3 regions of the Colwellia sp. 20A7 genome follow, and region 2 is predicted to be linked to each of the others. Evidence: predicted binding sites of a transcription regulator. Region 2 holds the regulator's gene; each other region holds the start of a gene.
The links. The regulator FliA, encoded in region 2, starts transcription of late flagellar genes. The targets are predictions, from matches to a motif close to CTAAAGNTNNNNNNNNNNNNGCCGATA.
Positions count from the first base shown of each region.

Region 1: GQS55_RS08025 (flagellar protein MotY) is a predicted target of FliA. The motif match lies at 3,448-3,474, and genes of this name have one in related genera.
Region 3: GQS55_RS02055 (cytoplasmic protein) is a predicted target of FliA. The motif match lies at 3,308-3,334, and genes of this name have one in related genera.

Region 1 is NZ_CP047130.1:1,846,759-1,857,756, forward strand. It holds gene GQS55_RS08000 (phosphate ABC transporter substrate-binding protein) at 1-421, shown strand, start outside; gene sodB (superoxide dismutase [Fe]) at 516-1,100, opposite strand; gene GQS55_RS08010 (Grx4 family monothiol glutaredoxin) at 1,405-1,749, shown strand; gene GQS55_RS08015 (peroxiredoxin) at 1,842-2,447, shown strand; gene rnt (ribonuclease T) at 2,562-3,233, opposite strand; gene GQS55_RS08025 (flagellar protein MotY) at 3,565-4,428, shown strand; gene GQS55_RS08030 (M1 family metallopeptidase) at 4,584-6,443, shown strand; gene glnS (glutamine--tRNA ligase) at 6,570-8,240, shown strand; gene yhbY (ribosome assembly RNA-binding protein YhbY) at 8,373-8,669, opposite strand; gene rlmE (23S rRNA (uridine(2552)-2'-O)-methyltransferase RlmE) at 9,100-9,741, shown strand; gene ftsH (ATP-dependent zinc metalloprotease FtsH) at 9,934-10,998, shown strand, end outside.
Region 2 is NZ_CP047130.1:1,046,503-1,057,500, reverse strand. It holds gene GQS55_RS04600 (chemotaxis protein CheW) at 1-681, opposite strand, end outside; gene GQS55_RS04595 (ParA family protein) at 682-1,461, opposite strand; gene GQS55_RS04590 (flagellar motor protein MotB) at 1,477-2,502, opposite strand; gene GQS55_RS04585 (flagellar motor protein) at 2,499-3,245, opposite strand; gene GQS55_RS04580 (protein-glutamate methylesterase/protein-glutamine glutaminase) at 3,238-4,371, opposite strand; gene GQS55_RS04575 (chemotaxis protein CheA) at 4,401-6,500, opposite strand; gene GQS55_RS04570 (protein phosphatase CheZ) at 6,514-7,257, opposite strand; gene cheY (chemotaxis response regulator CheY) at 7,332-7,715, opposite strand; gene GQS55_RS04560 (RNA polymerase sigma factor FliA) at 7,773-8,492, opposite strand; gene GQS55_RS04555 (MinD/ParA family protein) at 8,578-9,420, opposite strand; gene flhF (flagellar biosynthesis protein FlhF) at 9,480-10,998, opposite strand, start outside.
Region 3 is NZ_CP047130.1:474,485-485,482, reverse strand. It holds gene GQS55_RS02080 (bifunctional diguanylate cyclase/phosphodiesterase) at 1-515, opposite strand, end outside; gene GQS55_RS02075 (hypothetical protein) at 643-948, opposite strand; gene GQS55_RS02070 (2OG-Fe(II) oxygenase family protein) at 1,096-1,935, shown strand; gene GQS55_RS02065 (pseudouridine synthase) at 1,994-2,698, opposite strand; gene GQS55_RS02060 (hypothetical protein) at 2,737-3,162, opposite strand; gene GQS55_RS02055 (cytoplasmic protein) at 3,379-3,582, shown strand; gene GQS55_RS02050 (MJ1255/VC2487 family glycosyltransferase) at 3,709-4,731, opposite strand; gene GQS55_RS02045 (phosphatase PAP2 family protein) at 4,728-5,240, opposite strand; gene GQS55_RS02040 (GNAT family N-acyltransferase) at 5,335-7,050, opposite strand; gene GQS55_RS02035 (UDP-2,3-diacylglucosamine diphosphatase) at 7,232-8,038, opposite strand; partial or broken gene GQS55_RS19940 (AraC family transcriptional regulator) at 8,591-8,719, opposite strand; gene GQS55_RS02025 (OFA family MFS transporter) at 9,271-10,992, shown strand.

The DNA of each region.
Region 1 (10,998 bases), 800 kb from region 2:
AAAAAGTACTCAAAGTAAACTTTTGTTATGTACATCTGTTTTGTTTCTTAGTTTCTCTTCTATGGCCGATGTTGCGGTTGTTGTTAACTCAACTAATGCTGATATTATTGATGATAATGATATAGCTCGAATTTTTATGGGAAAAATGAAAGCATTTCCAAGCGGTGGATCAATTGAACCGATTAATTCAGTTTCAGGTAGTGCAGTACGTAGTGAATTTGAAGAAAAAGTATTAAATAAAAGTTCAAGTCAGATGAAGGCTTATTGGTCTAAATTGATATTTTCAGGTCGAGGTAAGCCACCAACAGAATTAGCTTCAGATGCTGAGGTATTAAAGCATATCTCTGCTAATGCTGGTGCTATTGGTTATGTTGACGCTGGGAGTGTTGATGAGTCAGTGAAAGTATTAAAAACCTTTTAATTACTTGTAATCTAATAGTCTAAATGTACTATTGTTCAAATAAAAAACGAGCTAATTAGCTCGTTTTTTTATTAAAAATTTCAGTTGATAGCTATTAAGCTGAGAAATTTTTGCTAGCAAAATCCCAATTAGCTAGTGCGTAAAAACCTTCCATGTACTTAGGACGAAGATTACGGTAATCGATATAATATGCATGTTCCCATAAATCAACAGTAAGTAATGGTGTAACACCTTCATCTGTTAATGGTGTTGCAGCATTAGAAGTGTTAACAATTGCTAAGCTTCCATCTGCATTTTTTACTAACCATGTCCAGCTTGAACCAAAGTTATTAATTGCACTGTCAGTAAATTTTGCTTGGAATTCAGCAAAAGATCCAAAAGTAGCAACAATAGCATCTGCTAAAGCGCCTGTAGGTTCGCCACCGCCATTCGGGCTTAAGCTATTCCAGTAAAAAGTATGGTTCCATATTTGTGCTGCATTGTTAAAGACACCAGCTGAAGAAGTTTTAACTATTTCTTCTAATGATTTGTTAGCAAACTCAGTGCCTTCAATCAAACCATTTAACTTTACCACGTAAGTGTTGTGATGTTTTCCGTAATGAAATGATAAAGTTTCTGCAGAAATATGTGGTTCCAGGGCATCTTGTTCGTAAGGTAATGCAGGTAATTCAATAGCCATTGTGCTCTCCAAGTTCTTTGTTTTAAAGTTACAGTGTATTCGTGAATAAAGGGTGTATTTTCCAATAAAACTTGAGTAAAATACTCAGGTATTAAGTTTATACTATTTTGAATAACTAGTGTATAGAGTGTATAAGGTTTCTTTTGCTATTTTTCAAGGGTATAAATTTATTTTCAAGTATTTATTATATTGAATTGAAAAGTGAAACTTCGTCTCCATTATATTTCTAGTGTAAGTTTTTACTAAGAATTCAGCTCAGTTTAATGAGTATTATTTTTAGAGGTTATTTTTTTTAGGGGTTATCATGGAAACTATCGAACGTATTAAAGAACAAATTAATGAGAATACAGTATTATTGTATATGAAAGGCTCGCCAAAACTACCTAGTTGTGGTTTTTCTTCTCAAGCATCTCAAGCCTTGATCTCATGCGGTGAGCAATTTGCCTATGTTGATATTTTACAAAACCCTGATATCAGAGCTGAATTACCAAAGTATGCAGACTGGCCTACGTTTCCGCAACTTTGGGTTGAAGGTGAATTAGTTGGCGGCTGTGATATTATTATGGAAATGTTTCAACAAGGTGAGCTACAAACTTTGGTTAAAGAAGCTTCAGCTAAAAATGCTTCTGAAGAGGCAAGTGCAGAATAAATTTATCAAGAAATAAATTGTTAAGATAATGAGTTGTTATTCATTGTCTTCAATAATAATTCTTAATTATTATTAATAGAAAGGAACATAAAATGAGTGTATTAGTTGGTCGTCCAGCACCAGATTTTACTGCAGCAGCAGTATTAGGTAGTGGTGAAATTGTTGACGTTTTTACGTTAAGTAAAGCAATTAAAGGTAAAAAAGCGGTTGTTTTTTTCTACCCATTAGATTTTACTTTTGTATGCCCATCAGAGCTTTTAGCTTTTGATCACCGTATGGAAGAATTCAAAAGCCGTGGTGTTGAAGTAATTGGTGTTTCAATTGATTCACAATTCTCTCACAATGCATGGCGTAACACACCTGTAAACGAAGGTGGTATTGGTCCAGTTCAATACACTTTAGTTGCAGATACTAAGCATGAAATCTGTAAAGCATATGATGTAGAACATCCTGAAGCAGGTGTTGCTTTCCGTGGTTCATTCCTAATCGATGAAGAAGGCAACGTACGTCATCAAGTAATTAACGATTTACCATTAGGTCGTGACGTAGATGAAATGATTCGTATGGTTGATGCATTACAATTCCACCAAGAACACGGTGAAGTATGTCCTGCAGGTTGGAATAAAGGTGATAAAGGTATGACAGCATCTCCAGATGGTGTTGCAGCTTATCTTACAGATAACGCTGATAAACTTTAATCGTTGTCGGGTTACTAAAGTGTCAATTATTTCAGTTTTATTTTAATTTTTTGTCACTAAAATTACATAAAAAAGCTAGGGTTTATAACTCTAGCTTTTTTTATGCTTTTCTATTTATTCTGCTGCTATTGCTAGCGGCCAACCACCTAATTCATGCCATTTATTAACAATATGACAAAATAGCTCAGCAGTTTTTTCGGTATCATAAAGTGCCGTATGTGCTTCACTATTGCTAAAGTCTATTTCAGCAGCCTCACAAGCTTTTGCTAATACAGTTTGACCTAATGCTAGTCCTGCTAGTGTTGTAGTATCAAAGCTAACAAAGCTATGAAAAGGGCTACGTTTAATGTTACATCGGGCTGTTGCTGCGTTTAAAAAGCCTAAATCAAAAGCTGCATTGTGAGCTACAATAATAGCGCGTTGGCATCCAGCAAGTTTCATTTTTTTTCTAACTAACTTAAACAATGTTTTTAAAGCAACATCTTCATCGACAGCACCACGTAATGGATGTGTTGGATCAATGCCGGTAAATTCAAGCGCTTTAGGCTCTAAATTTGCACCTTCAAAAGGGTGAACATTAAATTGTATTGTTTCATCAATTGATAACTTTCCTGAAACTTCATCTAATGATAATACAGAGGCTGCAATTTCAAGTAAGGCATCAGTTTGGGCATTAAAACCACCTGTTTCCACATCAATAACAACAGGGAAATAGCCACGAAAGCGTTGTGCTAATAATGGTTTACTTATTTCTTTATTTTCTTTTATTTCTACAGTATCTGACATATTATAAATTTGGCTTAAGGGAAAAACTTGGATAGGTAATTATCTCAGAAAATTATTGTAAACACGATAGCAATACTTACATCATTACATTTATGATTTGGTTATTTCTTAAGATGTAAATGTAGTTGAGGTTATTCGATGCTAATTTAACGTATATAAAAAGTAATAAATTAGTGATAAAGCGCTAAATTAACGAATAAACACATAGAAAGTGTTAAAGTTATTTTAGTTTGAGGCGATATAACTAATGTCACTAATTAATTATGTAATAAATAATATGAAAATATACTCTCCAAATACATATAAATTGTTCTTCTCTCCTTCATTCTTTATGACAGCTTCTTTCGCACTTTTTTTTACGTTTGTGACTACACAGGCACAAGCTAGTATCCGACAATATAGTGCGGATCTTAATAGTTCAAAATGGCAACTTGCCGACGACTCTCGTTTACAATGTACGTTATCACATCAAATCCCTCATTATGGGCAGGCACGTTTTTCCGCAAAAGCAAGCCGTAAACTGAATATGGAATTTGAACTTGATATGATGCTGTTACCCGATAGTTATTCCCTTGCCCAAGTACGTAGTGAATCACCTAGCTGGCGTCCGGGGTATGGCGGAAAAGTGTTAGCCAATATGAAGCTACAAAAACAGTTTAATCCTAGCTTACCCAAAAAGGTGGCTTGGACTATGCTAAGTGAACTAGAGCAAGGGATGAGCCCAACTTTTTATTATAATGATTGGTATAGTGAAGAAGATGAAATCTCAGTTGGTTTATCAACCGCACGTTTTAAAGGGGCTTATCGAAACTTTGTCGCTTGTGTTGGAAACTTATTAAATTATAGTTTTGACGATATTGCTTTTACAGTATTAAACTATCAATCAAATAGTGAACAATTTACGAAAGCATCACAACGACGTGTTGACATGATCAGAGAATACTTGAGTTTAGATCCAAAACTAGAATTAGTTTTGGTTGATGCATATTCAGACAGTTATGGTGCCCGTTGGCCAAACCTTAAGTTATCAGAGCGTAGAGCGCTAAGAATACGCGACTACTTTGTAAAAAATGGTATTGATGCGAGCCGCATAGAAGCGAAAGGTTATGGCGAAAAACGTCATATTGCTTCTAATGCTACAACGCTTGGACGTGGTAAAAACCGCCGCGTAGTTATTCAAATGCAAAAACTGTAGAACTTAGCGCATTACATGAAAAGTAAATTGTAAATAATTCTTTATATTCTTTCAATTTATTGAATATATTAATAATACAAAATAGTTGAATAGGCTTGTTGATTCAAAGTAATCTATAAGCCTATTTTTTTTTGTGAGTTTTTAGGATTATTTCAATGAGAATTTTTAAGCGGTTTATGTTGCTAGCAACATTATTAATATCGCAATTAGCAACAGCGGATAATAAGCCCGTATTAAACGATGCTTATACCTATTCAAATTATGATCAAGTTATCACAACACATCTTTATTTAGACTTAGCGGTTAACTTCGAAGAAAAAGCATTAACAGGTTTTGCTGAGTTATCATTAAAATGGCTTAGTGATACACCACAAAGTATCATTTTAGATACACGTGATTTGGTTATCCATAAAGTCCTTGCCCAAAATGCTCAAGACGAATGGCAAAAGGTAAATTATACACTTGCTGCACGAGATTCTGTTTTAGGTTCAAAACTTACGGTCGATACAAAATTCAAAGCTAAAAAGTTACGTGTTTATTATAATTCAACCGAAAATGCGTCTGGTTTACAATGGTTATCTGCTGAACAAACTGCAGGTAAAAAACAGCCATTTCTATTTAGTCAGAATCAAGCAATACATGCTCGCTCATGGATTCCTATTCAAGATACGCCAAGTGTACGTGTAACTTATACTGCTCGAATTACTACTGATAAAGATTTATTAGCTGTGATGAGTGCTAATAACGAACCAGATACTGAGCGCGATGGCGATTACTTCTTCTCTATGCCACAAGCTATTCCGGCCTATTTAATTGCGATTGGTGTTGGGGATTTACATTTCAAATCGATGAGCCACCAAACAGGTATTTATGCTGAATCTAATATTTTAGATGCGGCAGTAGCTGAATTTGATGATACTCAAGCTATGATTGATAAAGCTGAAAAAATGTATGGCAAATATCGCTGGGGTCGTTATGACTTATTAATATTACCACCAAGCTTTCCTTTTGGTGGAATGGAAAACCCTCGTTTATCTTTTATCACACCAACCGTTATTGCAGGGGATAAAAGCTTAGTAAATTTAATTGCACATGAGCTAGCACATTCATGGTCTGGTAATTTAGTTACCAATGAAAGCTGGCGTGATCTATGGTTAAACGAAGGTTTTACCAGTTATGTTGAAAATCGCATTATGGAAGCTGTGTTTGGTAAAAATAGAGCTATCATGGAGCAATCGCTAGATTCTCAAAATCTAAATAATGAAATAGCTGAATTAGATGCTGGTGATACACAGCTATACATCGACCTAAAAGGCCGTGATCCTGATGATGCATTCTCGGGTGTTCCTTACACTAAAGGACAATTATTTTTAATTTACCTTGAGAACAAGTTTGGTCGTGATCGTTTTGATGCTTTTGTACTTGAGTACTTTGACAGTCATGCCTTTCAAAGTTTAGGTACAACTAATTTTGTTAAATACCTTAAAGCTAACTTAACGCATAAATATCCTAACATTGTTAGTGATAGCGAAGTGAATGAGTGGATTTATGGACAAGGTTTACCTGCATTTGTACCTAAACCTACCTCAACTGCTTTTAGTACTATTGATCAACAAGTATCGCAATGGTTAGTAGGAGATATAACATTAACTCAATTACCTACGGCTAATTGGACATTGCATGAGTGGTTACACTTTATCAATAATTTACCTACTGATATTAGTATTGAGCGTATGGTAGCAATTGATAAAGCTTTTAACTTAACGCATAGTAAAAATGCCGAAATTGCTCATGCTTGGTATTTATTATCAATACGAGCAGGTTACGATGTTGTTTACCCAGAAATGTCTGAGTATTTAGTTAGTATCGGTCGTCGTAAGTTGATAGTGCCATTATATAAAGAGTTAGCTCAAACAGAACAGGGTAAAGCATGGGCGCTTAACGTTTATAAAAAAGCACGTCCTGGTTATCATGGTTTAGCTCAAGGTACTGTTGATGATATTTTGAAAAAATAAATATTCAGTATATATAAACTTCAGTAAAATAAATTAAAGGCTCTGTTGAGCCTTTTTGCTATTCGCTGATTAGAACTCTTGATATAATAATATCAATTACGTTAATTTTCTTTAGAGGCTCTGTGGATGTCGGAAGTTGAAAACCGCCCAACAAATTTTATTCGTCAAATTATCGATGCTGATCTTGCTAGTGGCAAACATAGTTCAATACAAACTCGTTTTCCGCCAGAGCCAAATGGTTTCTTGCATATTGGTCATGCAAAAGCTATTTGTTTAAGCTTTGGGATTGCTCAAGATTATAATGGTGCGTGTAACTTACGTTTCGACGACACCAATCCGGAAAAAGAAGATATTGATTATGTGCATGCTATTCAAAAAGATGTGCAATGGTTAGGTTTTGAATGGGCAGGGGATGTTCATTATTCATCAGACTATTTCGAGCAATTGCATGACTTTGCGGTAGAATTAATTAGCAAAGGCTTAGCGTTCGTCTGTTTTTTAAATGGCGACGAGATGCGTGAATATCGTGGTACGTTAAACAAACCAGGTAAAAATAGTCCTTATCGTGATACTTCTATTGAAGAAAACTTAGCGTTATTTGCCAAGATGCGTAACGGTGAATTCAAAGAAGGTGAGTGTTCATTACGTGCTAAAATAGACATGACATCAAGCTTTATGTGTATGCGTGATCCTATTATTTATCGTGTACGATTTGCTCATCATCATCAAACTGCTGATAAATGGTGCATTTACCCAATGTATGACTTTACTCACTGTTTATCTGATGCGATTGAAGGTGTTACTCACTCTTTATGTACGTTAGAGTTTCAAGATAACCGACGTTTATATGACTGGGTTATTGATAATGTTTCTGTACCAGTAAAACCTCAGCAATATGAATTTTCACGTTTAAATCTTGAATATACATTAATGAGTAAACGTAAGTTGAATACATTAGTGGAAGAAAAGCTTGTTGATGGCTGGGATGATCCTCGTATGCCAACGATTGCTGCTTTTAGACGACGTGGTTATACATCTGCTTCTCTTAGAGAGTTTGCTAAACGCATTGGTGTTACCAAAATGGAAAACACGGTAGAAATGAGTGTTTTAGAAGCATGTATCCGTGAAGATTTAAATGACAATGCTCCACGTGCTATGGCAGTGCTTGATCCTATAAAGTTAGTGATAGAAAACTACCCTGAAGGTAAAACTGAAGACTTGACCGTTAAAAATCATCCAAGTGATGATAGCCAGGGCACACGTATTGTTCCATTTAGTGCTGAACTGTATATTGAAGCAGAAGACTTTAGAGAAGAAGCCAATAAAAAATATAAACGTTTAGTACTCGATAAAGCTGTGCGTTTACGTGGTGCTTATGTTGTAACTGCAACGCGTTGTGATAAAGACGAAGCAGGGAATGTTATTACAGTTTATTGTACTTACCTTGATGATACGCTAGGTAAAAACCCGACAGATGGAACTAAGCCTAAAGGTGTTATTCATTGGGTTGACGCTGATAAATCACTTGATGCAACAGTACGTTTATATGACCGTTTATTCACTGTACCAAACCCTGCAGCTGAAGATGATTTTTATAAAGTGATGAACCCAGAGTCACTGATTAAAATTGAAAAAGCCAAAGTGGAGCCGTCATTAATGTTAGCGAAGCCAGAGCAAGCTTTTCAGTTTGAACGACAAGGTTATTTTTGTTTAGACAACAAAATTGAAAATGAAGGCGAACTTATTTTTAATCGTACGGTAGGTTTACGTGATACGTGGGCTAAAACAGCTCAATAAGTTATTGCATATCGTTTTAATAAACATAAAAAAAGACCGTAGTTTACAAGTTAATTACCTGTAACCTACGGTCTTTTTTTATATAATATTGAAAAACATAAGTAAAATAATTATTTATGTTTTTATTCGTACCTATAGCTTAGGAATGCGAATTTTCTTCTCATCACTTTGACGGTAAATAATAAGTGTTTTACCAATTACCTGTATCTTTATCGCTTGAGTTTCACGACAAATAGCGTCAACTATTAAGCCTTTAGTTTCTCTGTCATCTGTTGGTATTTTCACTTTAATCAATTCATGATGATTAAGTGCATAATCAATTTCAGCTACAACAGCTTCTGTTAAGCCATTATTACCTAGTAACACAACAGGTTTTAGTGGGTGTGCAACACCTCTTAAATATTGTATTTGTTTCTTATTTATAGTCATTAAAAAATTTCGATAGTCGTTAACTTGAATTAACGCCATTTTACCCTTATCTAACACTGAATACCAATTCTATTGAATATATTCTAAACAGACAACGCACATTATTAAGCTTACAACATGTAAAGTATCAATTAAAAACGATTATTCTATATTCTATTCAGATTTTCGTTGTGCGATGTTAGCTAATTAAATGATAAAACACGAGTAGCTCATAAATCGTTGTGGTCTATATGCAGAGTTATTGATTTTTAAAGTATGTATTAATACGTTATTAGTAAATAACGTAGAAAAATAGTGCCCAAAATTTTATTTATCAGTAATTTATGCCAAATTTTACACTTTTTAATTCTTAGTAGAGTGGGAAATAACTTACTAGACTTGATATAATATTCATTAATAGTCGAAAAAACTTTTAATATGGCAAAAAAATATGGCAAAGACCCCACCAAAGAAAAAACATACTAACAGTTCGCAACGTTGGCTGGATGAACATTTTGAAGATGAATATGTAAAAAAAGCACAAAAACTTGGTTTACGTTCTCGTGCTGTTTTTAAAATAGAAGAAATAAATAATAAAGATAAATTGATAAAACAAGGCATGAAAGTGGTCGATCTTGGTGCTGCACCAGGCGGCTGGTCTGAATATGCTGTTAAAGCTGTGGGCGATAGTGGGCAAGTTATCGCTTGTGATATTTTATCTATGGACGCGATTGCTGGCGTTGATTTTCTACAAGGTGATTTTCGAGAAGAAGCCGTCCTTGATGCATTATTAACAAGAATTAATGGCAAGACAATTGATGTCGTTATGTCAGATATGGCTGCTAATATGACTGGTAATGAGAGTGCTGATTCAGCACGTAGTATGTACCTAGTTGAACTTGCTTTGGATATGTGTCATCAAGTATTAAAACCTAACGGAGCCTTTGTTGTTAAAGTATTTCAAGGTGCTGGTTTTGAAGATTTTATGAAGGCTGCTCGGGCAGTATTTAAAAATGTAAAAACTCGTAAACCAGAATCTTCACGCGCACGTTCGCGTGAAGTTTACCTTGTCGCAACAGGTTTTAATGGTTAACGCTAAATATTAACTTTGCTTCTACTTTATTCAAGCTAAGTACGTTAATATGTTACTAGTTGTAAATACCGACTAAAGTTAATTAGCGACAAAGCTTGAATTGTAGTAAATTAGGCACAACATAATAATTTAGGTTAGAACTAATTCTGACCACATTATATTAAATTTTCACCCCCCAAAGAGGTCATTAAGTTGAGCGATATGGCAAAAAATCTTATTTTATGGTTAGTAATAGCCGTTGTTTTAATGTCTGTTTTTCAGAGTTTTTCTCCTAATACAGCAAATGAAGCACAAATGGACTACACACGTTTTATCACTGATGTTCGTCAAGGACAAATCCGTGATGCTAGCGTAGACAGAAACGGTGTTATTACTGGTGAAAAACGTACTGGTGAAAGCTACACTACTACTATTCCTGGTGGGTATGACCGTGACTTAATTAACGACTTAGTTAAGCAAGGTGTTCGTGCTCAAGGTAAATTACCAGAGGAAACTAGCTTTTTAACAACTATTTTTGTTTCTTGGTTCCCAATGATTTTACTTATTGGGGTATGGATTTTCTTTATGCGCCAAATGCAAGGTGGGGGCGGTAAAGGGGCAATGTCTTTTGGGAAATCAAAAGCGCGCCAATTAGGCGAAGAACAAATAAAAACAACTTTTGCTGATGTTGCTGGTTGTGATGAAGCTAAAGAAGATGTTGCTGAATTAGTAGAATACTTACGAGAACCTACTAAATTTCAAAAATTAGGCGGTCGTATTCCTTCAGGTATTTTACTTGTTGGTCAGCCGGGTACAGGTAAAACCTTATTAGCTAAAGCTATTGCTGGTGAAGCGAAAGTACCTTTCTTTACTATTTCAGGTTCTGATTTTGTTGAAATGTTTGTCGGTGTTGGTGCATCACGTGTTCGTGATATGTTTGAACAAGCTAAAAAAGCAGCACCTTGTATCATTTTCATTGATGAAATTGATGCTGTAGGTCGCCAACGTGGCGCAGGTATGGGTGGTGGTCATGATGAACGTGAACAAACATTAAACCAAATGCTAGTTGAAATGGATGGTTTTGAAGGTAATGAAGGCGTTATTGTTATTGCTGCAACTAACCGTCCAGATGTTTTAGATCCTGCATTATTACGCCCAGGTCGATTCGATCGTCAAGTAACTGTTGGTTTACCTGATATTCGTGGTCGTGAACAAATTTTAAAAGTACACATGCGTAAAGTTCCTTTAGGAGACGATGTTAAAGCGGGTGTTATTGCA
Region 2 (10,998 bases):
CTTGCTTGGTGAATCTAACCACTTCACTTCATCTTGCTTTAAAATAACGGTATCAACTAAGTTTTCTGCAGTTAAACCCCAAGCACTATTTTCTAGCATAATCACATACTGATAACTCAAAGAGTTTTTCATTTCTTCATCGCATTTTTCAGGCATTACCCATAACGCGGTATCAACGACATTAATTTTTTCATCTCGATGGAGCATTACGCCCTTATACCATTCCGGCTTCCCCATTAATGCGGTCGTTTTTTCTATCTGATGAATACCACCTAACTCAACTAAAGGCACAGCAATAGTTAAACCACCGACATTAAAAAACAAAGCTTGAAAATCACCTTTACGATAGGCTTTTGCCTTTTTAGAAATTAAGCTATCTGAACTTTTTTGGGTAGCTAAAGTATTTTGTTCTTGCTCAAAAATTCGTTCATTCGTTAATATCTCTTTGTTCTCTATTTCTTTATTTATGCTCTTTGTTGTCGTAATACTGGTTTCTTTAATATTCAATTCAGCATTAACATTTTTTAGCAGATCTTCTAATCGTTTGCTTTCAGTCGATTTACTATCATTTTTTTCTAGTAAATCATGCCTAGGATTATCTTCCATAGGCGCTTTATCTGTGAGTAATTCTGACAGATAATTCTTCATAACTTTTGTACTAGCTGCTAATGGTTTTGACATCTATTTGATACTTCTTTGCGCTGATTTCAGTAAATAACTCAATAAATTTTTATAGGAAAAAACACCCCTAGAATTTGGTGCAAAATGTGAAGGTACCTTTTGTGCTAAACTCGCATTCCTAAAATTTGTGTCAACAGGTATAACATTTGGCCAAATGTTATCTTTATACATTTCTTGTAAGTGCTTATAAGCTAATAGTGATGCTTTAGTTCGCTTGTCAAACATGGTTGGCACAACAGTATAGTTAAAAGGTTTATCTTGCTCTACTGCCATCATATCCATAGTTTTAATCATACGCTCTAACCCCTTCAAAGCTAAAAACTCTGTTTGTACTGGTACTATTATTCTATCTGACGCTGCGAGTGCATTAACCATTAGTACACCAAGAATTGGTGGGCAATCGATTAAAACATAGTCATAATTTTGTGACAGCTTTGACATTGCTTTTTTTAGCACTAAACCCATACCACTTCTTGCACCTAGTGATCGATCTAATGTTGCTAACCCCATAGTGGCCGGTAATATGTCAATATTATTATATTGTGTCGGACATAAGCTTTGTAAAATTTGCTCTTTCGAAGACACTTGAGCGAATAAATCATAAACGCTTAAATCTAAATCTTCAGATTCAATACCAAAATAATAACTTAAGGAGGCATGCGGATCCGTATCTACAAGCAATACTTTTTTACCACACTCAGCTAATAAACCAGCTAAAGCAATAGTAGTAGTTGTTTTACCTACACCGCCTTTTTGATTTGCTACAGCCCAAACTTCCAATAGTTATTCCTATATTTAATTATTATCATCAATTTGTTGATTATTACGTTGTCGAACTTTGTCTTGTTGAATATTATCTTCTGAAGAGTTCTCATTGTTATTTCGTGTCGTAATTCTAATTCCGCCACCAGGTAATTGAATAACTTTGACTTTATTTTTTTGTTCACTTGACTCAATAGCTTTAGTTATTACTTCAATCTCTTTAAGATCATTGATAGGCGTTTTCAATACCTCTGCTTTTTTTAAGCCATATTTTGATATTGCAATAACAACCTTTCTATTTTTCGCTCGTCCTTCAACCGTTGTGTTATCAGCGGTTGGTGAGTATTGACCGTAACCTTCTATTGCCATTCGAGCAGGCTCAATACCTACCTTTTCTAATTCACGTAAAATAGCCGTTGCCCGAAAAACAGATAACTCCCAATTAGATGAAAAAATTTCAGTATTAATTACTTGATTATCAGTATAGCCTCTTATTCTAACAAAGTTATTCACATCGCCAATAACATCATAAACAATGGCTAATATATTTGACGCTGAATTTGTGACAGAAGATGAACCACTTGGAAAGAGTAAACCGCTATTAAGTTCTATTTCTAACCAATCACCATCAATTTTTACTTGAGAAGATCCCGATTCAATCAAATCAAAAAGTGCCGATTGTAAATCAGATTCTAACGACGCTAAATTACTTCCTATTTGCTCAGATGAAATATTTACTAGATGCTTTTCATCATCGAATAATTCAGGTCCCGCTTCTTCAATTAAGCCATTACCAAATAATTTCTTATTGGATTTACTCGTATTAACATTGAGAATATCGTCGCCGTAGCCACGATTTTTCGGCTTTTTATCATTCGCCTGAAAAACTTTACCAACAGATTCAGTAATAGTTTCAAAAGGTTTTTCGTTCACCATCGCCATAGCATATAGCACAACAAACAACGCAAAAAGAAGTGTCATGTAATCAGCATAAGAAACTAACCAACGATGAACATTATCGTGCTCTACGTTATGTCTTCTTTTGCGCGACCGTTTCACTGCTCTAACCTAAACGCCGAAAGTTTATTTTCAATCGCGTGGGGATTTTCTCCTTGAGCAATAGCGATTAACCCTTCAAAAATCATTTCTCTATACATAGTTTGTTGATGAACTATTTCTTTTATTTTATTTGCGACCGGCAAGTAAATTAAATTGGCAAAACCAACACCATAAATAGTAGCAATAAAGGCAGTGGCAATACCTTGACCCAACATTTCGGGTTCTGTTAAGTTGGTCATTGCGTGGATTAAACCTAATACAGCTCCTAAAATGCCAATTGTTGGGCTATATCCGCCCATCGATTCAAAGACATTTGCTGATCGTAAGTTATGTTCTCGATATATCTCTAGATCTAGCTCAAGGGAAGCACTAATATTTTCAATATCAGCACCATCAACCAATAAATTTAATCCTTTTCGGGTGTAAGTGTCTTCTTCATCTAGTGCAATGTTCTCAAGGGCTAAATATCCAGCTTCCCTCGATTTACTCGCCCAAAGAACAATTTTTTCAATTCCTTCTTCAATATCATAACGAGGTGGTGTGAATACCCACTTTAATAGAGCGAATGCATGATAAAATTGACGACTTGAAGATTGCAACATTACAGCACCTAAAGTACCACCAACAACAATAATCAATGCGGGTAATTCAAATAATGCTCCAATAGAGCCACCCTCAAGAACGAAACCTAAATAAATAGCAAATATAGCAACCAAAAGTCCAGCTATACTGAGCCTATCCATGCTTTATTTCCTTAAGAATTGAACTCGGTATAACATCTAAAGATAAAGATAATTGAGAAATACCTGCAACTGTTACAGCTTGTGGCATGCCGTAAACCACACAACTTTGTTCGTCTTGTGCCCAGATTGTGGCTCCACTCGTTTTTAACATACGAGAGCCTTCTCTGCCATCAGCACCCATACCTGTTAATATAACACCTAACACATGGCCGCCAAACACTTTAGCAGCAGAGCCAAAGCTTACATCCACACTTGGTTTAAAAGTGATTTTCTCAGAATTATCATCAATTATCTTTATTTTTGCATTTTGCTCTGTGCCTGTAATAATCATTTGACGACCACCAGGAGCTAAATAGGCGCAGCCAGGCATAAGTACATCGCCATCACTGGCTTCTTTAACACTAATTTTACATAAAGTATTTAGCCTGCTAGCAAAAGCATTAGTAAAAGTTGCAGGCATATGTTGGATCAATATAATTGGTAATGGAAAGTTTTGAGGTAATTGGGTTAATATTTTTTGTAACGCCACTGGTCCACCAGTAGAGGTACCTATTGCTAATAGGTTATATTTTTTTCCAGAAGATACTTTGAGTGAAGATGCCGGTTTTTGAGCATTTATAGGTGTTGCAGGTACAGTCGGTTTTCGAGTACTGGGCGATAATTGGCTGCTTATATTACGATTAATAAGCGTACCCGGTTCTCTTAGTGAGCGACGTCTAGAGAGGCCCCCCTTTTTAGCGAGTTGAATTACACGTTGTCGTAATAGACTACCAGCCTCATCACTATTTTGCGCTATTTCACTAAATTTTTTAGGTAAGAAATCTAAAGCACCTGCTTCGAGGGCATCCAACGTTGCTTTTGCACCTTGATGAGTTAATGAAGAAAACATTAAAATAGCGGTGGGTGACTTTGCCATTATTTTCTTCACTGCGTCAATGCCATTCAAAACAGGCATTTCAATGTCCATGGTAATAACATCAGGCTTAAGTAAAAGAGCCTTCTCTACTGCGTCTTGCCCATTGACTGCAACATCAATAACTTCTAACTGTGGATCTTTGTTTAGAATATCAGTGACTCGTCGTCTAAAAAAACTTGAATCATCAACAACGAGCACTTTATAGGCCATTTACTTCATCTACCTTTATTATTTTACTTTTATGAATGCAGCTTTCTATTTACTGGTGATTTTTTCGCATAGAATTTTAACATATTGGGAATATCTATAATTAATGCAATACCACCATCACTCGTAATAGTTGCTCCAGCCATACCAGGAGTTCCATGTAATAGTCTATCAAGTGGTTTAATGACAACTTCCTCTTGTCCAATCAATCGATCAACAACAAAAGCAACTTGTTGATTTCCTAATTGCACTATAACCACATGGCCTTGTTCACGGCTTTTATTTTCATAGTTTCTAACAAGCCATTGATCTAAATAAAATAATGGAATGGCTTTTTCACGAACAATGACAGTTAACTGACCATCAACGTTATTTGTTTTAGTTAAATCTAAATGAAATATCTCATTAACTGCCGCAAGTGGTAATGCAAACGTTTGCGCACCAACAACAACCATTAACGTTGGTAGTATTGCTAACGTTAGTGGCACTTTTATTTCCAAAATGGTGCCTACACCCATTTCTGAGTCGATATCAACAGCACCATTTAATTGGGTGATCTTGGTTTTAACAACATCCATACCAACACCACGGCCTGATACTTCTGATATTTCTGTTTTGGTAGAAAAACCAGGAGCAAAAATCAAACTAAAAGCTTCTTTATCTGACATTCTTGCAGCAGCATCGACATCAAGAACGCCACGTTTAATCGCTATCTCTTTCAGTTTTTCAGCATTCATACCCGCACCATCATCTTTAATGGTTAACAGAATATGATCACCTTCTTGCGAAGCCGATAAAGTGACAGTACCCTGACGCGGTTTACCTTGTTCTTGGCGTACATCCGGCATTTCAATACCATGATCAACCGAATTACGAACTAAATGCACTAAAGGGTCAGCCAAAGCTTCAACTAAATTTTTGTCTAAATCAGTTTCTTCTCCTTCTAACACCAACTGGATATCTTTATTAAGACTACGCGCTAAATCACGTACTACCCGAGGAAATCGCCCAAATACTTTTTTGATTGGCTGCATACGGGTTTTCATTACCGCACCTTGCAAATCAGTAGTGACGGCATCTAAATTCGAGACTGCTTTAGTTAAGTTTTCATCATCAGAAATTAACCCTAAACTTGTTAGGCGATTTCTAACTAAAACTAATTCACCAACCATATTCATGATTTTATCAAGTCGTTTGGTATCAACACGAACGGTTGTTTCGCCTTGGGGTGCTGATGCCTGAGCTACTTTCTTAGCTACTAGTGGTTTACTCGGTGATGGTTTAACTTCTTCTCTAACCACAGGCTTTGAACTAGCGGTATTAGATGCTGAAGGAGTAACTTTAGCTATAGGTGATTCAGCTGGTGCTATTGATGCTACATCACTAGCTTTAGGCGCATTGCCTTTACCATGCAACTCATCAAGTAAGCTTTCAAATTCATCATCGTTTATTTCATCAGATGAGTTATTCACAATAGAAGAAGAGGTATCTTTTACTTCAGACGAAAATGCACCTTGTCCGTGAAGTTCATCTAATAATGATTCAAACTCATCATCAGAAATTTCATTAGAAGATTCAGCAATAGCTGGCGTCTCTATAGCAGGAGTTGGTGATGATGAAGGACTACCGCTACCATGTAACTCATCAAGTAAGCGCTCAAACTCATCTTCACTCATATCATCAGCCGAGTCAGATGTTGCACTTTCTACAGCTTGAGGAACAGAAGCTTCAACTACAGTTCCTTCAGGCTGACTTAAACGGTGCAACTCTGCTAATAAGTCTGCTTCAGCAGGAACAAGTGGCTCTCTATTTTTCACCAACGTAAACATATCATTGATAGTATCAAGCGCTGATAAAATAGTGTCCATTAAATCGGCATTGACTGTGCGCTTACCAGTACGAAGTAAATCAAATATATTTTCTGCGCCATGACATACATCAACAAGGTCATTTAAAGCCAGAAAACCGGCGCCACCTTTTACTGTATGAAAACCTCGAAAAATTGCATTAAGTAAATCAGCATTATCAACATCATTTTCAAGTTCAACGAGTTGCTCCGAAAGCTGCTCGAGTATTTCACCTGCTTCGACTAAAAAGTCTTGTAAAATTTCTTCATCTGCTTCAAATGACATTCACTAACTCCCGTTAAAAACCTAAACTTGATAAAAGATCATCAACATCATCTTGATCTTCAACAATATCATTTCTATCTTCTTTATTGACTATTGGTCCTTCAACTAAGTTTTCACCTACTTTCGGGCTTGAATTTGTTTGAGAATTTTCTGAGGAAATTCCAAATGCAGTCAACATGTTAATTAAACTTTCTTCAACTTCACGTACTAAATCAATAACTTTACGAATAACCTGCCCAGTTAAATCTTGAAAATCTTGGGCCATTAACACATCAGTCATTAAACCATGAATATGTGCTGTTTCTCTTCCTGTAGTAATTAACAAGCGATCAATATCAACGCATAAACTTTTGAATTCTTTTAAATCTATCTCATTATTCATCAGTTTAGCCCATGCTGGTTTAACAGCACCAACTTGACTAGATATATCCTCAATTACCGGAAAAATAGATTCTACCGCATCCATAGTTTTGTTTGCGGCTTCTTCTGTACGTGTAATAACATAATTCAAACGCTCTTTAGCATCTGGAATTTCTGCTGTTGCTAAGTCATTCAATCGAGAATCTAGCTGAAAGTTTGTTAAAGAGTCATGTAATTGACGAGTTAACTTACCTATTTCTGCAAATAGTTCAGAGTTTATAGGGTTTTGAATTGTTGCAACAAGTTCATCAGCCTTTTCTTGCTGCCCTTTTTCTAAAAGCTCAACCAAAGATTTAGCCTGCTCCAAAGAAACACGCCCCACCATTGCCATACTCATGCACAGTCCTTAATACTTGAATTAAAGCCAATCAGTTTTATGAATTAGCTTTAACTAGCTAGTCTAAATAAAAATTAACCTAGACGTTCAAAAATTTTATTTAATTTAGCTTTTAGTGTTGCTGCTGTAAAAGGTTTAACAATATAGCCGTTAACGCCAGCTTGAGCCGCCATAACGATTTGTTCTTTTTTAGCTTCAGCTGTAATTAATAGTACAGGGATGTGAGCTAAACGTGAATCAGCACGTATAGCCTTTAACAAATCAATACCTTGCATTCCTGGCATATTCCAATCGGTCACAACAAAGTCAAAATCACCATTTTGAAGCATAGGTAAGGCTGTACTGCCATCATCCGCTTCTTGAATGTTTGTAAAGCCTAAATCGCGTAACAAATTTTTTACTATACGTCTCATTGTTGAAAAATCATCAACAACTAGTACTTTCATATTTTTATCCAAGGCACCCTCCGGCGAAACATTCAAAATTTTTATAGGTTAACACAGTTATAATTCTACTTAATTTTGCCAAGATTGCATACGTGCTTTTAATCGATGCATCGCTTGGCTATGAATTTGACTTACACGTGACTCACTAACATCAAGCACGGCACCAATTTCACGTAAATTCAATTCTTCATCATAGTACAGAGACAGTACTAGAGCTTCCCGTTCAGGTAAAGAACTAATACATTTGCTTAGTCCATCTTTAAAAGCCTTGTGCTCGATACTTTGATATGGGTCATCACCGTGACAAGCGTCGTCAAACTTAAGCGCATCTTCGCTCACTCCTAAGTCTTCAATCCCTACTATTTTACCCGTACTGACTTCACTAAGTATATGATGATACTCATTTAACGAAATATCAAGTTTTTCAGCAACTTCTATATCAGTAACGTCTCTACCTAATGTTGCTTCTAATTGCTTAATTGCTTCACTAACCATACGACTATTTTTATGTACAGACCTAGGTGTCCAGTCACCACGGCGTATTTCATCTAGCATAGCACCCCTAATTCGGATACCTGCGAACGTTTCAAAACTAGCACCTTTAGTGTTATCAAAATTATTTGCGGCTTCAAATAAACCAATCATTCCCGATTGAATTAAGTCATCCACAATAACACTTGCCGGTAATCGAGCAAGTAAATGATAAGCAATTCGCTTAACCAACACAGTATGCTGTTCAAGCAGCACAGTTTTATCAATTAAGTTGTTATAGGCTTTAGTTTTTGCCACTTTTGACTATTCCCACCTAAATACTTTAACGTATTTATATTTATTATTTTTAATAAGTACTTGATAACTTAATATTAACGAGATGTTAGTAATCCAGTAATTGTTCGATAAAGAATTCTAAATGACCTGACGCTTGCTTCGGTATAGGCCAACTACTAACATTCTTTGCTAAATCCTTAAACGCTATTGCTGCTGGTGAGTTAGGAAAAGCTTCAACAATGGCTTGCTGTTTACGTACTGACTTTCTAATATTTTCATCGAATGGGATAACACCTACCAACTCAAGTGCTACATCTAGAAATCTATCGGTAACTTTCGTTAATTTGGAAAATAATTGCTGCCCTTCATTAGGCGTACGCACCATATTGGCAACAACTTTAAATTTAAATACATTATGATCACGGCTTAGCAGTTTCATTAATGCATAACAATCGGTAATTGACGTGGGTTCATCACAAACAACTAATACTACGTCTTGTGCGGCTCTAGTAAAGCTAAGTACCATATCTGAAATACCTGCTGCGGTATCAACAATAAGTACATCAAACTGAGTAGTCATTTCACTAAAAGCACGAATCAAACCTGCGTGTTCAGCGGGAGTAAGGTCAACCATTGATTGAGAGCCAGAAGTGGCTGGAATAATTTTTATATTACGAGGACCAGTAATAATAATATCATCAAGTTCACATTCACCAGATAAAACATGAGAAAGGTTGCGTTTTACTCTTAAACCCAACATCACATCAACATTAGCTAACCCTAAGTCAGCATCTAATACTAATACTCTTTTCCCTTGCTGCCCAAGGGCTATAGCCGTGTTTAATGATACATTGGTTTTACCAACGCCACCTTTACCACCAGAAACTGCTATTACTTTAACTTTTTTTAAGTCTTGCATCTTTCTTAAGCCGCTCGCTTGATCTGCCATTTATTACTTCTTATATTATCGCTTTATTTCAAATAAGAATACTGCAATTTAAAATACATCTATATCGCCACCACTGGCGCTATTGGCATTGGCCTTGCCGTACGTTGAACATGAGCTACATTTTTCTTCGCTGAATTTATTGCCATCTTATCTGCAAGAGTAACTAATTTTTCAGCATTTGCAACTTTAATATCTTCAGGAACTCTTTGTCCATCAGTAAGATAACCTATTGGAAGGCCATTTTGAATTGAAGTTGTAATTATTTCGCCAACACTCACACTTTCATCAAGTTTAGTATAAATACAACCCGACAATGGTACTTTTTTAAAGCGATCGACATTTTCTTGCATAACTTGCTGCTGGCTATTAGCTGCTAGCACCAAATAATTTCTTATTCTAACTCTAGCATTCGATACCAAATTAGCTAAATTTTCAGCTAAACGTATATCTCTTTGTCCCATACCAGCAGTATCAATTAGAATTAATTTCTTTTGAGAAAACTGCTCAAGCAGTAAGTCTAATGCTTGACTATCTTTAGCCAGTTTAACTTGGCAGCCAATAATTTTTCCATAAGTAGCCAGTTGTTCAAAACCCGCTATTCTAAATGTATCAGTTGAAATTAGTGCCACTTGTTCATGCCCATGTACTTGAGAGAAACGTGCCGCAAGCTTTGCAATAGTAGTCGTTTTCCCTACACCTGTAGGACCAACTAAGGCAACAACCCCACCTCGATGAATAATATCATTTTGCGTCGTATTAAGTTGCTCACCAATTAATTTGGTCGCTTGCTGCCAAGCTTGCTCATCATGATATTCAGAAGGAACATAACCTGCTATTTGATCCGCAATTTGTTCATTTAAACCTAACCCTAATAAACGGTTAACTAACACTGCACGTTGGGGTTCTTTTTGCGCCATATCTTGCCACATAAGCCCTGATACTTGATGTTCAAGCAGCTTTCTTATAGAAGCCATCTCTTGTTGCATTTTATCAAAATCTTGCTGGTTAACGTGATTGTTTAAATCAGCACCTTGTTCAGCAGTTGGCTTAGATTGTAACTTTTCTGCCATTTGTTCGGCTTCTAACGACGTATGTCCTTCAAATTGAGCATCTTCATTAGTATAGCTTGCTTCTGGCACAGGAATCGTTCCATCAGGCTTTGAATGACGTAATCGTTGCGTAAAGTTACGTAATTGATCTTCAATATTATCGTCTTCGCTCGAAACTTGGTTACTTTGTTGGGTATATCCCTGTTGCACATCGATTTTCTCAGATTGCTGAGCAGAAGAGTGATGTTGAACTTGTCTGCTTAATAAGGCTGATAAACTATCAACAGGCTCGGTAGTACTGTTAGCTTGATTACCACCTATTTGTGGTTCAGGTACTTCCCTGTTCAATGCTGCTGCAGAAGTATTTTGAATGTTAACCGTATCATTTTGTATTTCACGGCCACGTTGATCACTCAGTGAAGGGTTATCATGTGAAGAAGTTACACTTACAGGTGGTGCTTGGCTGTAGTCAACTGCTGCCATTAACTCAACACCCTCAGGTATTTTTTTATTAGACATAATAACCGCA
Region 3 (10,998 bases), 570 kb from region 2:
TTTTCATTGTAACTTTGAACTACCATCACCCCAATAACTAAATCATTGTGTAGTAGTGGCACGCCTACCCAGTCGGTTCCTGTTGAACCATGTTGGGTTATTTTACCATTTGCACATAGCTGTTTTTCTAATGAGGGGCTTACTAATAAAGGTTGTAATGATTCAATAACTAAGTGTGTAAAAGAGCCTGCTAGGACATCATAATCTATAACCCCTTCAGGTCTTTCATCTTTCTCATCTACATGATAAACAAACTCAAGTGTGCTAAAAGTTTGATCATAAGTAACAATATAGAAATTTTCAGCCGTCATTAATGAGGCTATAGTTTTATGAACCTTAGGATAGAAGTGGTTTAAATCTTCACATTCTTGAGATAATTTATTCAAATTAAACAAAGCATTATAACGTAATTGTAAATCTTGATGCTCTGCTTGCAAAGTCAGAAGTGCTTGTTCCTCTACTTCTTTTTTAGGTTTAGCAGTGTCCATATTGTTTTTTAAAGATCCATTAGACATAAATAAAATTCACCATTTGCTACTACTATTATTTGCAATTTAATTCTATAAACTTTTCATATAAGCATGATGTCTCTATAAAAAAATTCACTTTATACTGGGTTAAAATGGGTTAATGATAAAGGTATTATTTATTACTCGCTTCTTTATTCATATTTGTTACGATTTCTTTTGTTTTATGTTTGTTACCACAAATAGCAAGTTGCTTTTCATCACGATAATACCGAATATCAATACAATCCTGCTGATATCTGCGTTCAAGCTCTGTACGAATTAAAGGCTGACCCTTGGCATTCACTATTTGACGATGTAATACTTGGCATTGTTGAATCTGCTCTGATGCTAACGTGATATCTTCACAAGTTTCATTATTACTAGAGCAAGCAGCTAAAAAAAGAACCGAAAATATAACTGAAAAAAAAGATAACTTCATGTTGTGTTTCACTTATTTATATTACAAATTTATTGTTAATTACATTATATAGCAAAGCATGAAAAAATCGTTATTATTTATTTATATGCTTGATGATAACTAATATCGGTTTACAATTGGCTCATACTTTACCTTAAAGAGAAAAAAATGACACTATCCGTTGTTGATTACACAGACAAGAATGCACCTGAGCTATTTGTGAAAAGTTTGAGAGAAACTGGATTTGGGGTATTAAAAAACCATCCTATTCAACAATCTTTAGTTGAATCTATTTATCATAATTGGCAAGAGTTTTTTAATAATCACGGTAAACAAGAGTTTGCTTTTGATGTTGAAAAACAAGATGGCTATTTTTCTTCTGAGATTTCAGAAGTAGCAAAAGGTCATACTCAAAAAGATATTAAAGAGTATTTTCATGTTTATCCATGGGGTCGTATTCCTGATTCATTAAAAGATGAAATACTCAACTATTATCAATTGGCGTCTAACTTAGCCAGTGAGCTATTAGACTGGGTGGAAGCCTATAGTCCTGAAGACGTAGCAAAAAACTATTCTCAACCATTGTCGAGTATGATTAAAGATACGCCGAATACGCTATTACGCATATTGCATTACCCACCATTAACAGGCGATGAAGAAGCTGGCGCAATAAGAGCTGCTGCTCACGAAGATATTAATTTATTAACTATATTACCAGCAGCAAATGAACCCGGTTTACAAGTACAGTGCCAAGATGGCAGCTGGATAAATGTCCCTAGTGATTTTGGTAATTTAATTATTAATATAGGTGACATGTTACAAGAAGCATCCGGCGGATACTTTCCTTCAACTACTCACCGAGTCATTAATCCTACAGGTAAAGCTAGCACAAAATCACGTATTTCACTGCCGCTTTTCTTACACCCTTGTAGTGATGTAAAATTGTCAGAAGAACATACTCAAGCCAGTTATTTACTTGAACGCTTACGCGAACTAGGTGTTAAGTAAACTGAACGTTGAATAAGTAAATTGTAAAATATCAATAATAACGTTAGTAAATAAAGGATTAGATACTAACGTTAATTAGCTTACTTTCTCCTAGGTTCAAACTCTCCTCTAAAACGTATTTACCGATGGATGTTCGATGTAAAGCAATAACAGGATTATTAAAGCGACCAAACATTCTTTTTATTTGGTGGTAACGCCCTTCTGTTAACACAACTTCCGCCTGATATTGGCTAGTAATAGTCAAGACAACTGGCAGAGTTGTGATATTTTCATAAGCAAAGTACATACCTGCTGAAAAAGCTGCAATATATTCTTGGGTTAACGGGTTTTGCAACGTAACTAAATAATGTTTAGCTACTTTGCTTTTTGGGGATGTTAACTTTTCAGACCAACGACTATCATTGGTTAATAGAACCAAACCTGATGTATTTAAATCTAAGCGTCCAACAATATGTAAACTCGCTTTTTCTTCAGCCGATAATAGTTCACCTAATAAATCTATAACGGTTCTGTGTTTGTCATCTTTGGTAGCGCACACAACCCCGATAGGTTTATGCAACATAACGTATAAAGCTTGGTGTTGCTGAAGAACCTTATTATCCAATGAAATTACAGAGAATTTATAAATAGGTAAGGCAATATCTGTCGCGATCACCCCATCTACAGTTACTCTTTTCTGTGCTAATAATAAGCGTACTTTTTTCCGATTAATTTGACAGGTTTCACTAATAAAGCGATCTAGACGAGCACGATTTATAGACATAATATAGTTACTAAATTAAAGAAGTTAATTTGATGAGATTAAATAGCACCTAACGCTAACTGCTTCGCAATTAAATTAAGTACTTTTTGCAGCTTAATATGAAGCAACCCAGCCAGTATTTTATGCTGCTGATTTAGCATAGCAAGCTCTGAGTCAGTAATAGCAATATAGCAATTTAGTGTTTGAGTTTTTTCACTGTTATAGTAATAACTAAAAACATCATCGCTATAATTTTTTGTTTCTGATTGAGCTTGCTCTTGGGCGTGTTTATGTATATCAAAGCTGTTCGCTGTTTCTATAAATAGTTTAACGCTAAGCACAACCTCTTCATTACCATACCAATTAGCCGTCATCGTTTGAAAATTGAATTGTGCTTCAAGCTTATTACATACAGATCTTATTTTAGTAAATTGCTGTACTAAATCATCACAAACAGAAATCGAAATGGGTAATTGTTCCGTCATATTTTAGACTCAATTTAAAACGACATGTAAGCAGTATTATATAGTCAAACTATGATTAAAGCACGATGAGTAAGAGTTAACGAGACATTATAAAAGAACCAAAAAGCTAATAAACACTATCTTGTTAAACTTTGCTATAATTTAGGTAAAGTTTTTTGTGAATAAGCCGATATACAGTTATTAAGCATAATTATTAATTCATTCTGGAGTAGCGCTATGTCTATCAATATTACTAATACACCAAGTTTCGCCCCCGAAAATGGTGGTAACGGAACAATTTTATCTGTTGCCGTTAAAGCAAAAGAGATAGCAGAAGCAGAAGGAGAAATGGCATTGCAATTAATTCAAAGTGCAGCCCCAGCTGCTAGTTCAAGTAATACAACCGCCAGCATCGGACAAAATATTAATATTAAAGCTTAGTTCCATACGTTCATAAGCTTAGTTTAAAGACTGTTTATGCAATAATGATCTTCCTTGAAAAACACTATTACTCTATCAAAGGTAATAGCTTTCTTTGCAATTCAACTATGGGCTTTTATCCCCATTCTATTTATATTGATGCCATAAAGAAGCCGCTACTTTGTGAATTGGCAATTTTTTATCGCTAAGTAACCACCTTACTATTTCAAAAGCTACATCAGGTGTTTTTTTATATATTCTAGGCTTACACTTTACTAACCAACTAGCGACAATATCTTCATCTAATGTCCGCATTACCTTGGCAAATTTAAGCTCATGTAATGCAAGTGCATTTGATTCTTGCTCCATTTGGCCTTGTAACGGCTTAACGAGTAAAGGCAGTCCTAAGTGCAAACATTCACTGATTAATTCAAAACCACTATTTGATATAACAGCGCTACCACGACACAAGTCTTGCTTAAACCCTGCATAACAAGTGGTTCTTATCGATACATTTTTCTTCTCAGCATTATCAACATCCGGAGAATATTGGATAAAATGTTTATCTGGGAATTGTTGTAATAACCGAGTTACTTTACTCTGATTTTCAAAAGGAAGATAAACTATAACCACATTTACTTCCGCTTTTCCAACAAGGTTTACATCAATGATTGGTGGCAAAATAGATTGATCAAAAGGTGCCCAATGTAGCCCGATTGAATCCTTTGCCGGTGCAAAGTAATTCATCACGAATTCAGCTAGTAAATTTTTTCCGGCTCGAGGTGTATTACGACCAAAAGCATATTGATGCCCAATACCAAGCACTAGCTTTTTCTTTAGCTTTGCAGCCCAAGCGGTCACAGGTTCAAAATCGGTAATAATTAAATCATAATCGTCAATCGCTAACGTATGAACATCATAAATAAATCGTAAAAAATTATTATTGAATGCGGTTGATAAATAATTAACTTTGCCATTTTGAACAATAAAAGTAAGCCCTTGTTTATAGATAAAGTCACCAAAGAGCTCCATATCAAAGAGTTTATCTTTAGGGCGGCCAGAAAAAAGAAAAGTCACCTCGACACCATTTTCTTTTAATTGCTTAGCCATAATTCGACTTCGAGCTATATGACCATTCCCTGTAGCTTGAACACCATATAATATTTTCACACCATCACCACAACATAAGCAATACTACTTCCTAAAGTAGCACCTACCAGCGTATCTGTTGGAAAATGAACACCAAGTATTACCCGTGATATTGCAACACTCGTTGCCCAAAAATAAAGTGGTGATGCAATTATCCCTAACTCAAGCACACATAAGTTAGCTAAGAGAAATGCTGCCATGGTATGTCCAGAAGGAAAACTAAACTGATCTGAGGCTTCAATTACACTGGTGAAGCCTGTCACTATTTCAGGTGGGCGCCTACGCTTTAAGCTATTTTTTAACACAAAATATAATAACCGCTCTATAGCACAAGCCCAAAGCAATATAATAACAAAGTGCTTTCCTTCTTGAGGACTTATTAGCCAATAGCATAATGGCAGTAGAAACTGTATATAACCATCACCCGTTCGAGAAATAATACGAACCATGGCAATAAACTGAGGATAAAATCGAGATTTTCTACACCATAATAATACACGAAGATCATATTGATAAATGTCATTAAGCATAGCCATTTCCTCTAGTTTCTTTGTTATATGTGGTAGTTGAATACTGCTCTCTTTAAAGAGGGTTTATCTAGCAATCAAGCGAATCACACTAGAATTATTGATGCTTTTCAATATAACGAATGCGTTTTTTAGTGAGCAATTTATCAAGATCAACCACCACTAAACCATCAACACAATCATTAAAATCTGGATCAATATTAAATGCTGAAAAACTGACACCGCCCTCTTCACATAAAGAAGAATATTGCTTATAAAGTGTTGGTACACTTACACCACAATTCGCCAATAAATGCTTCAAGGTTACAAAATCTTTTTCTTTATCAGCACCATCAAATGCTGCAAGCAGTTCACCTTTTTCCATATCGTCAAGTTGAAAAGGTATTTTCGCTTTCGCTATCATTTCTTCACTCGGAAAATAATGCTGGTAGTAATGTACAAGTAAATTTTTGGCCGGTGTTGGTAAAGCATTACTAATACTGACAGGCCCAAACAAATAACGATATTGCGGATTTTTAGCTACAAACGCCCCTATTCCTACCCATAAATAGTCTAAACTTCGTTTCCCCCAATATTTTGGTTGAACAAAACTACGGCCCAACTCTAAGCCTTTGGTAAATATTGGTGTCATACTAGGTTGATAATCAAATAACGTATTAGTATATATTCCCTGAGATTGTGGATTATCGATTAACTTCTGAGTTTCAGCAAAGCGATAGGCACCTACTACTTCTAAGTCATCGTCGTCCCATAAAATCAAATGTAAATAATCTAGATCATACCCATCAATATCTCGACGTTTTCCTGTTCCTTCTCCCACTAAACGAAAAGCAACCTCCCTGAGCCGACCAATTTCACGCATAATAGGTGAGCTGCCTTGCTGACGATAAAGTAATATTTTCTTGCCGTCTGCAGTATTCCCCAATAGTTCACAGTTGCGAATAGCTGCTCTAAGCTCTGCGCGATTCTCTGGATGAGCAATGGCTTTTTCTGTTTTTAATATTTCAGCTTTATTTCGAGCAATATTGTATAAATGCTTTTTAAACAATTTTACTTTACTGATTTGCGGCACATCAAGAGAGTCAAAATATTCAAATGGGATGACATCACCAATTTTAATATTCATGCGTTTGTGCGCTTGTTTGAACATTTCCTTAATCAATAGTAACGTAGATAATGGTTTGTACACTGCTGATATTGCATAGAAAAAAGCAGAGTTTCGTGCATCCATATAAACAGGAAGAATAGGTGATTGCGTAGCGGTAGCGAAATTAAGAAACCCCTTATGCCAACTACCATCACGTATCCCACTAGCTCCCATACGAGAGACCTCTCCAGCAGGGAAAATAATCACAGCGCCCTCGTTATTCAGGTGCTGATAAATTGCTTCAAGGTTTTTTTTCGGTGTTTTATTACCCATATTATTCACTGGTAATAATAGGGAGTGTAATGGTTTAACATTCATTAATAAGTCGTTAGCAACTACCTTAAAGTCTGGCCTAACTTCACTGATCATCTTTATTAATACTGCGCCATCTAAAGTGCCAATAGGATGATTCGCGATGATAATAACTTTACCGGTTGCCGGAATTTTTTCTCTATCTTTATCACTGACACAATAGCCAAAATCAAAGTGATCGAGCATTGCTTCGGCAAAGTCTAATCCTTTGGCATATGGATATTGTTTCTCGATAGTCAGTAAGGCTTTTTCATGCAAAAGATAACGTAAAATGTTTCTGATACTTTTGCTCATCAATGACTGATGATTCATTTTCGGTAGACTGTCATTAACAACTTGGTCGACATTGAACATATTAATTCCGCCATAATCAGCTATTCACTGATTACCCAGAATATAGTACTTTTATGGCTAATATTTGACGTTTAAATGACAACTTTGTGACATCTTGATAAGTGATTAAACATCAGAAAAGCGTGACGTCCGCTCTAGCATTATCGTTAATACTAATATCAAAAAACATTAACTATTTAAGTTATGCAATCTTACGCCCTTTGGGGATGTTTTTTTCAGGGTCAATATTAATAAGGTTACTAACATTATTAATTTTAGCCCAATAAACAAGTGATAAGTCCCCCCTATTAGACTCCACTAAGGCTGAGCAGTTTTCAATCCAGTCACCATCATTTAGATATAGAACACCCCCTTCTTCAACGATTTCAGGGTGATGAATATGCCCACAGACAACACCATCAAAACCTTGTTTTTTTGCAGTATCGCAACACGCTTTTCTATATCGCGCTATTGCCTTACCAGCCCCTGTCAATTTTCCCTTAATATAACTAGCTAATGACCAATAAGGCTGGCCTGATTTTACTCGCGTCCAGTTATACCAACGATTTAAAAACAACAAAAAATCATACAATACATCCCCAACCCATGAATGCACAGGGCCAAAACAAACTTGTTGGTCAAACTGGTCACCATGTAACACCAAAAGTTTTTTACCTTGAGCTGTTATATGTGTATAGCTTCTATGAATCTCGATATCACCAAAATTCATCCCATTATACTTTTGAAGGGGTTCGTCATGATTTCCAGGTAAATAAATAACTCGAGTGCCATCAGAAGGTAGAGAGAGTAGTTTATGAAATAAGTTATTATGTGCTTTCGGCCAACGAAATTGTTTGGACATTGCCCAAATATCAACAATATCGCCCACAAGATATAAGGTGTCTATTTGACTATGATCAAGAAAATCTAGTAAATACTCAGCCTTACAGTCTTTGCAGCCTAAGTGAATATCAGACAACCAAACAGTTTTATAATGCGCTTTTGACATGATAATTCCCATAATGAGTCATTATAGGTAAGGCTAATAAAGGTTTCTTACAGAAGTGTGACGATTTTTTGAATGTGCTATGACAAAAAACAATATATTGGTGTAAACCACAATGCTGATTATTTCGCGTTATTTTTCATTATCAACATAGAAAACTAGTCAATAGTAAGCATACCACTTAAACTCAACCTTCTTATATAGATATTATTTTTCAATTACTTAACAGTGTTGTCGTTAATCATTAGTTTGAAAATCAGGCAAAAAAAAACGTTCACCTGAAATCAAGTAAACGTATTATAAAAACATGAAACACTAAGGGAATAAGTATCTTCATATAGTAAGAGTACTTATTCGGCTTAAAGTTCCCTACACAATGAAAATAATTAAACTTTATATTTTCATAAAGTACCCACTCTCATCGAACGTTAGAAAATCACTTGCCACACTTAATGCTAAGTAACCTTAAGTTAATAATATTTGCTTATGATGCTTACTTGAATAATGCTAAAGTTAAAAATACTGGCTGCTATATTAAGTTCTATTTCATAGCACCTAAACAAATCTGGCTCTAAAAGCTGTAGGTGTTAACCCTATTATTTTAATAAATACCTTACGAAGGCTATTTACATCATCATAACCCATACTATGAGCAATTTGCTCAAAGCTTTGCGTCGTTGACTCTAGTAATTCACATGATTTTTGTTATAACCTTTATATGTGCTTTATTTCGTTCCAAATGAGTAACGAATCACACTGCATTTATTGCCCATTTTTTATGAATTATTTAAGTCCTTACCCTCCCTATCTTTAAGTCAACGCCAGCTAAAAACCAAGCATTAGAATATGAAAGTTTGTTCATATTTTAATGGTAATATTCCAGTGCTATACTTTTTTGACTAATAAAAAGACAGATATGAAATTAAATTCATATCTCTCATATTAGTGAAACTAAAGTGATTAAATTGATTAATAAAAAAATATAATAATTATAATTATCCTTAGTTATAAGATTTTATAAAAATAAAAATTCAACTTAATTATTCTCTTTTTATATTTAATGCCGCTTCACTATGAATAATTTAGAACAAAGAATAACGGTAAGCATTATATATTTTGATGAACAAAATAATATTTGTTCTTAAATAAATATATACTGTCATTATCATTCATAGGTGTTCTAGCTGCTTAAGTATAAATATTTATATCAGGCTGTAGCTATAAGGTATTAAATAATGTCGAATAAAAGTGGGGGCTTTTTTTCTTTCTTAATGAAAGATAAAATAATTGCTAAATCGGGGTTTAATCGCTGGCTAGTCCCGCCAGCATCTATTGCAATTCATTTATGTATTGGTTCTGTTTACGCATGGAGTATATTTAATCCTGCGCTAATTAAAGAGTTAGGAGTCGTTACTAGCTCATCTGGCGATTGGTCTTTAAGTAATGTCGTTTGGATATTCTCTGTTGCTATTGTTTTTCTTGGTTTATCTGCTGCAGTCGCTGGAAAGTGGCTAGAAGAAGTTGGTCCTCGTTGTGTTGGTGTTACAGCCGCATTTCTTTGGGGTGGTGGCTTTATCATTGGTAGTTTTGGTATATCTACCCATCAATTATGGCTTGTTTACTTAGGTTATGGCGCCCTTGGGGGGTGTGGCTTAGGCTTAGGCTATGTTTCCCCAGTTTCCACTTTGCTCCGTTGGTTCCCTGATAAACGCGGAATGGCTACCGGTATGGCTATTATGGGGTTTGGTGGTGGTGCAATGATCGGCGCTCCTTTAATTTCTTCTCTATTAAAATTCCATGCTGTAGCACCTACTTATCTAGGTACTGAAAGTACAGTAAAATTGATAACTGAAGCGGGTAAACGTTTTGCAGAAACAGCCTCTGGTACGGTAGAAGTTATTGTTGCAACAGCGCATGAAGCTGCAGAAATGGCCTTCCCTGGTGACGCCGGTGTTTATGTTGTTGGCACTGGTGATACTGGTGCTGCTGGCACATTTTTAACATTAGGTATTGTGTACTTTATAGTAATGATTATTGCCTCACTCTCGTATCGTGTTCCACCTGAAGGCTGGACTCCTGAAGGTTGGACTCCACCGGATAAAGATGCATCTGCAAAGAGCATGATTACTCATAACAATGTACATATTGATCAAGCACTGAAAACACCACAATTCTGGAAATTATGGGTTGTTCTTTGTTTCAACGTAACAGCAGGTATTGGTGTAATTGGTGTAGCTAAAACCATGATGGTTGATATCTTTGGATCAACTTTACCTGATGTAGCTACCGCGACCTTTGCTGGTACTTATGTACTCATGATTTCGGTATTTAATATGTGCGGTAGATTTTTCTGGGCATCAATTTCCGACTTTATTGGCAGAAAAAACACTTATCATTTCTTCTTCGTATTAGGAACTATGCTCTACTTGTCGATACCTTATGCGGCCTCTCAAGTGAGTGCAGATCCATCTACAGTATGGTTAATTATGTTCTACGCTGCCACAATGGTTATCTTCACTATGTATGGTGGTGGTTTTGCAACGATTCCGGCTTACTTAGCTGATATATTTGGTACTTTACATGTTGGCGGAATACATGGTCGTTTACTTACAGCATGGGCAACAGCAGGTGTTCTTGGTCCATTCGCTATTACATACCTGAGAAATATGTCTGTAAATGACGCTATAGCCGACTTAGTGTCGAAAATAGATCCGGCGGTATTCCAAGCTAAGTTTGGTTCTGCCGTTAGTCAATTGAATGAGCTTGTTGCCGCAAAAACAGTAACAGTAAGTAAGTTAATGGAATTAGTTCCAGCAGGTACTATTGATCCCACACCAAGCTTATACAATACAACTATGTATGCTATGGCCGGTTTATTAGTTATTGCTTTCTTTGCTAACTTAACCATTCGCCCTGTAGACGCTAAACATCATGTTGAAAACACACATGGTAAATAGTTAATA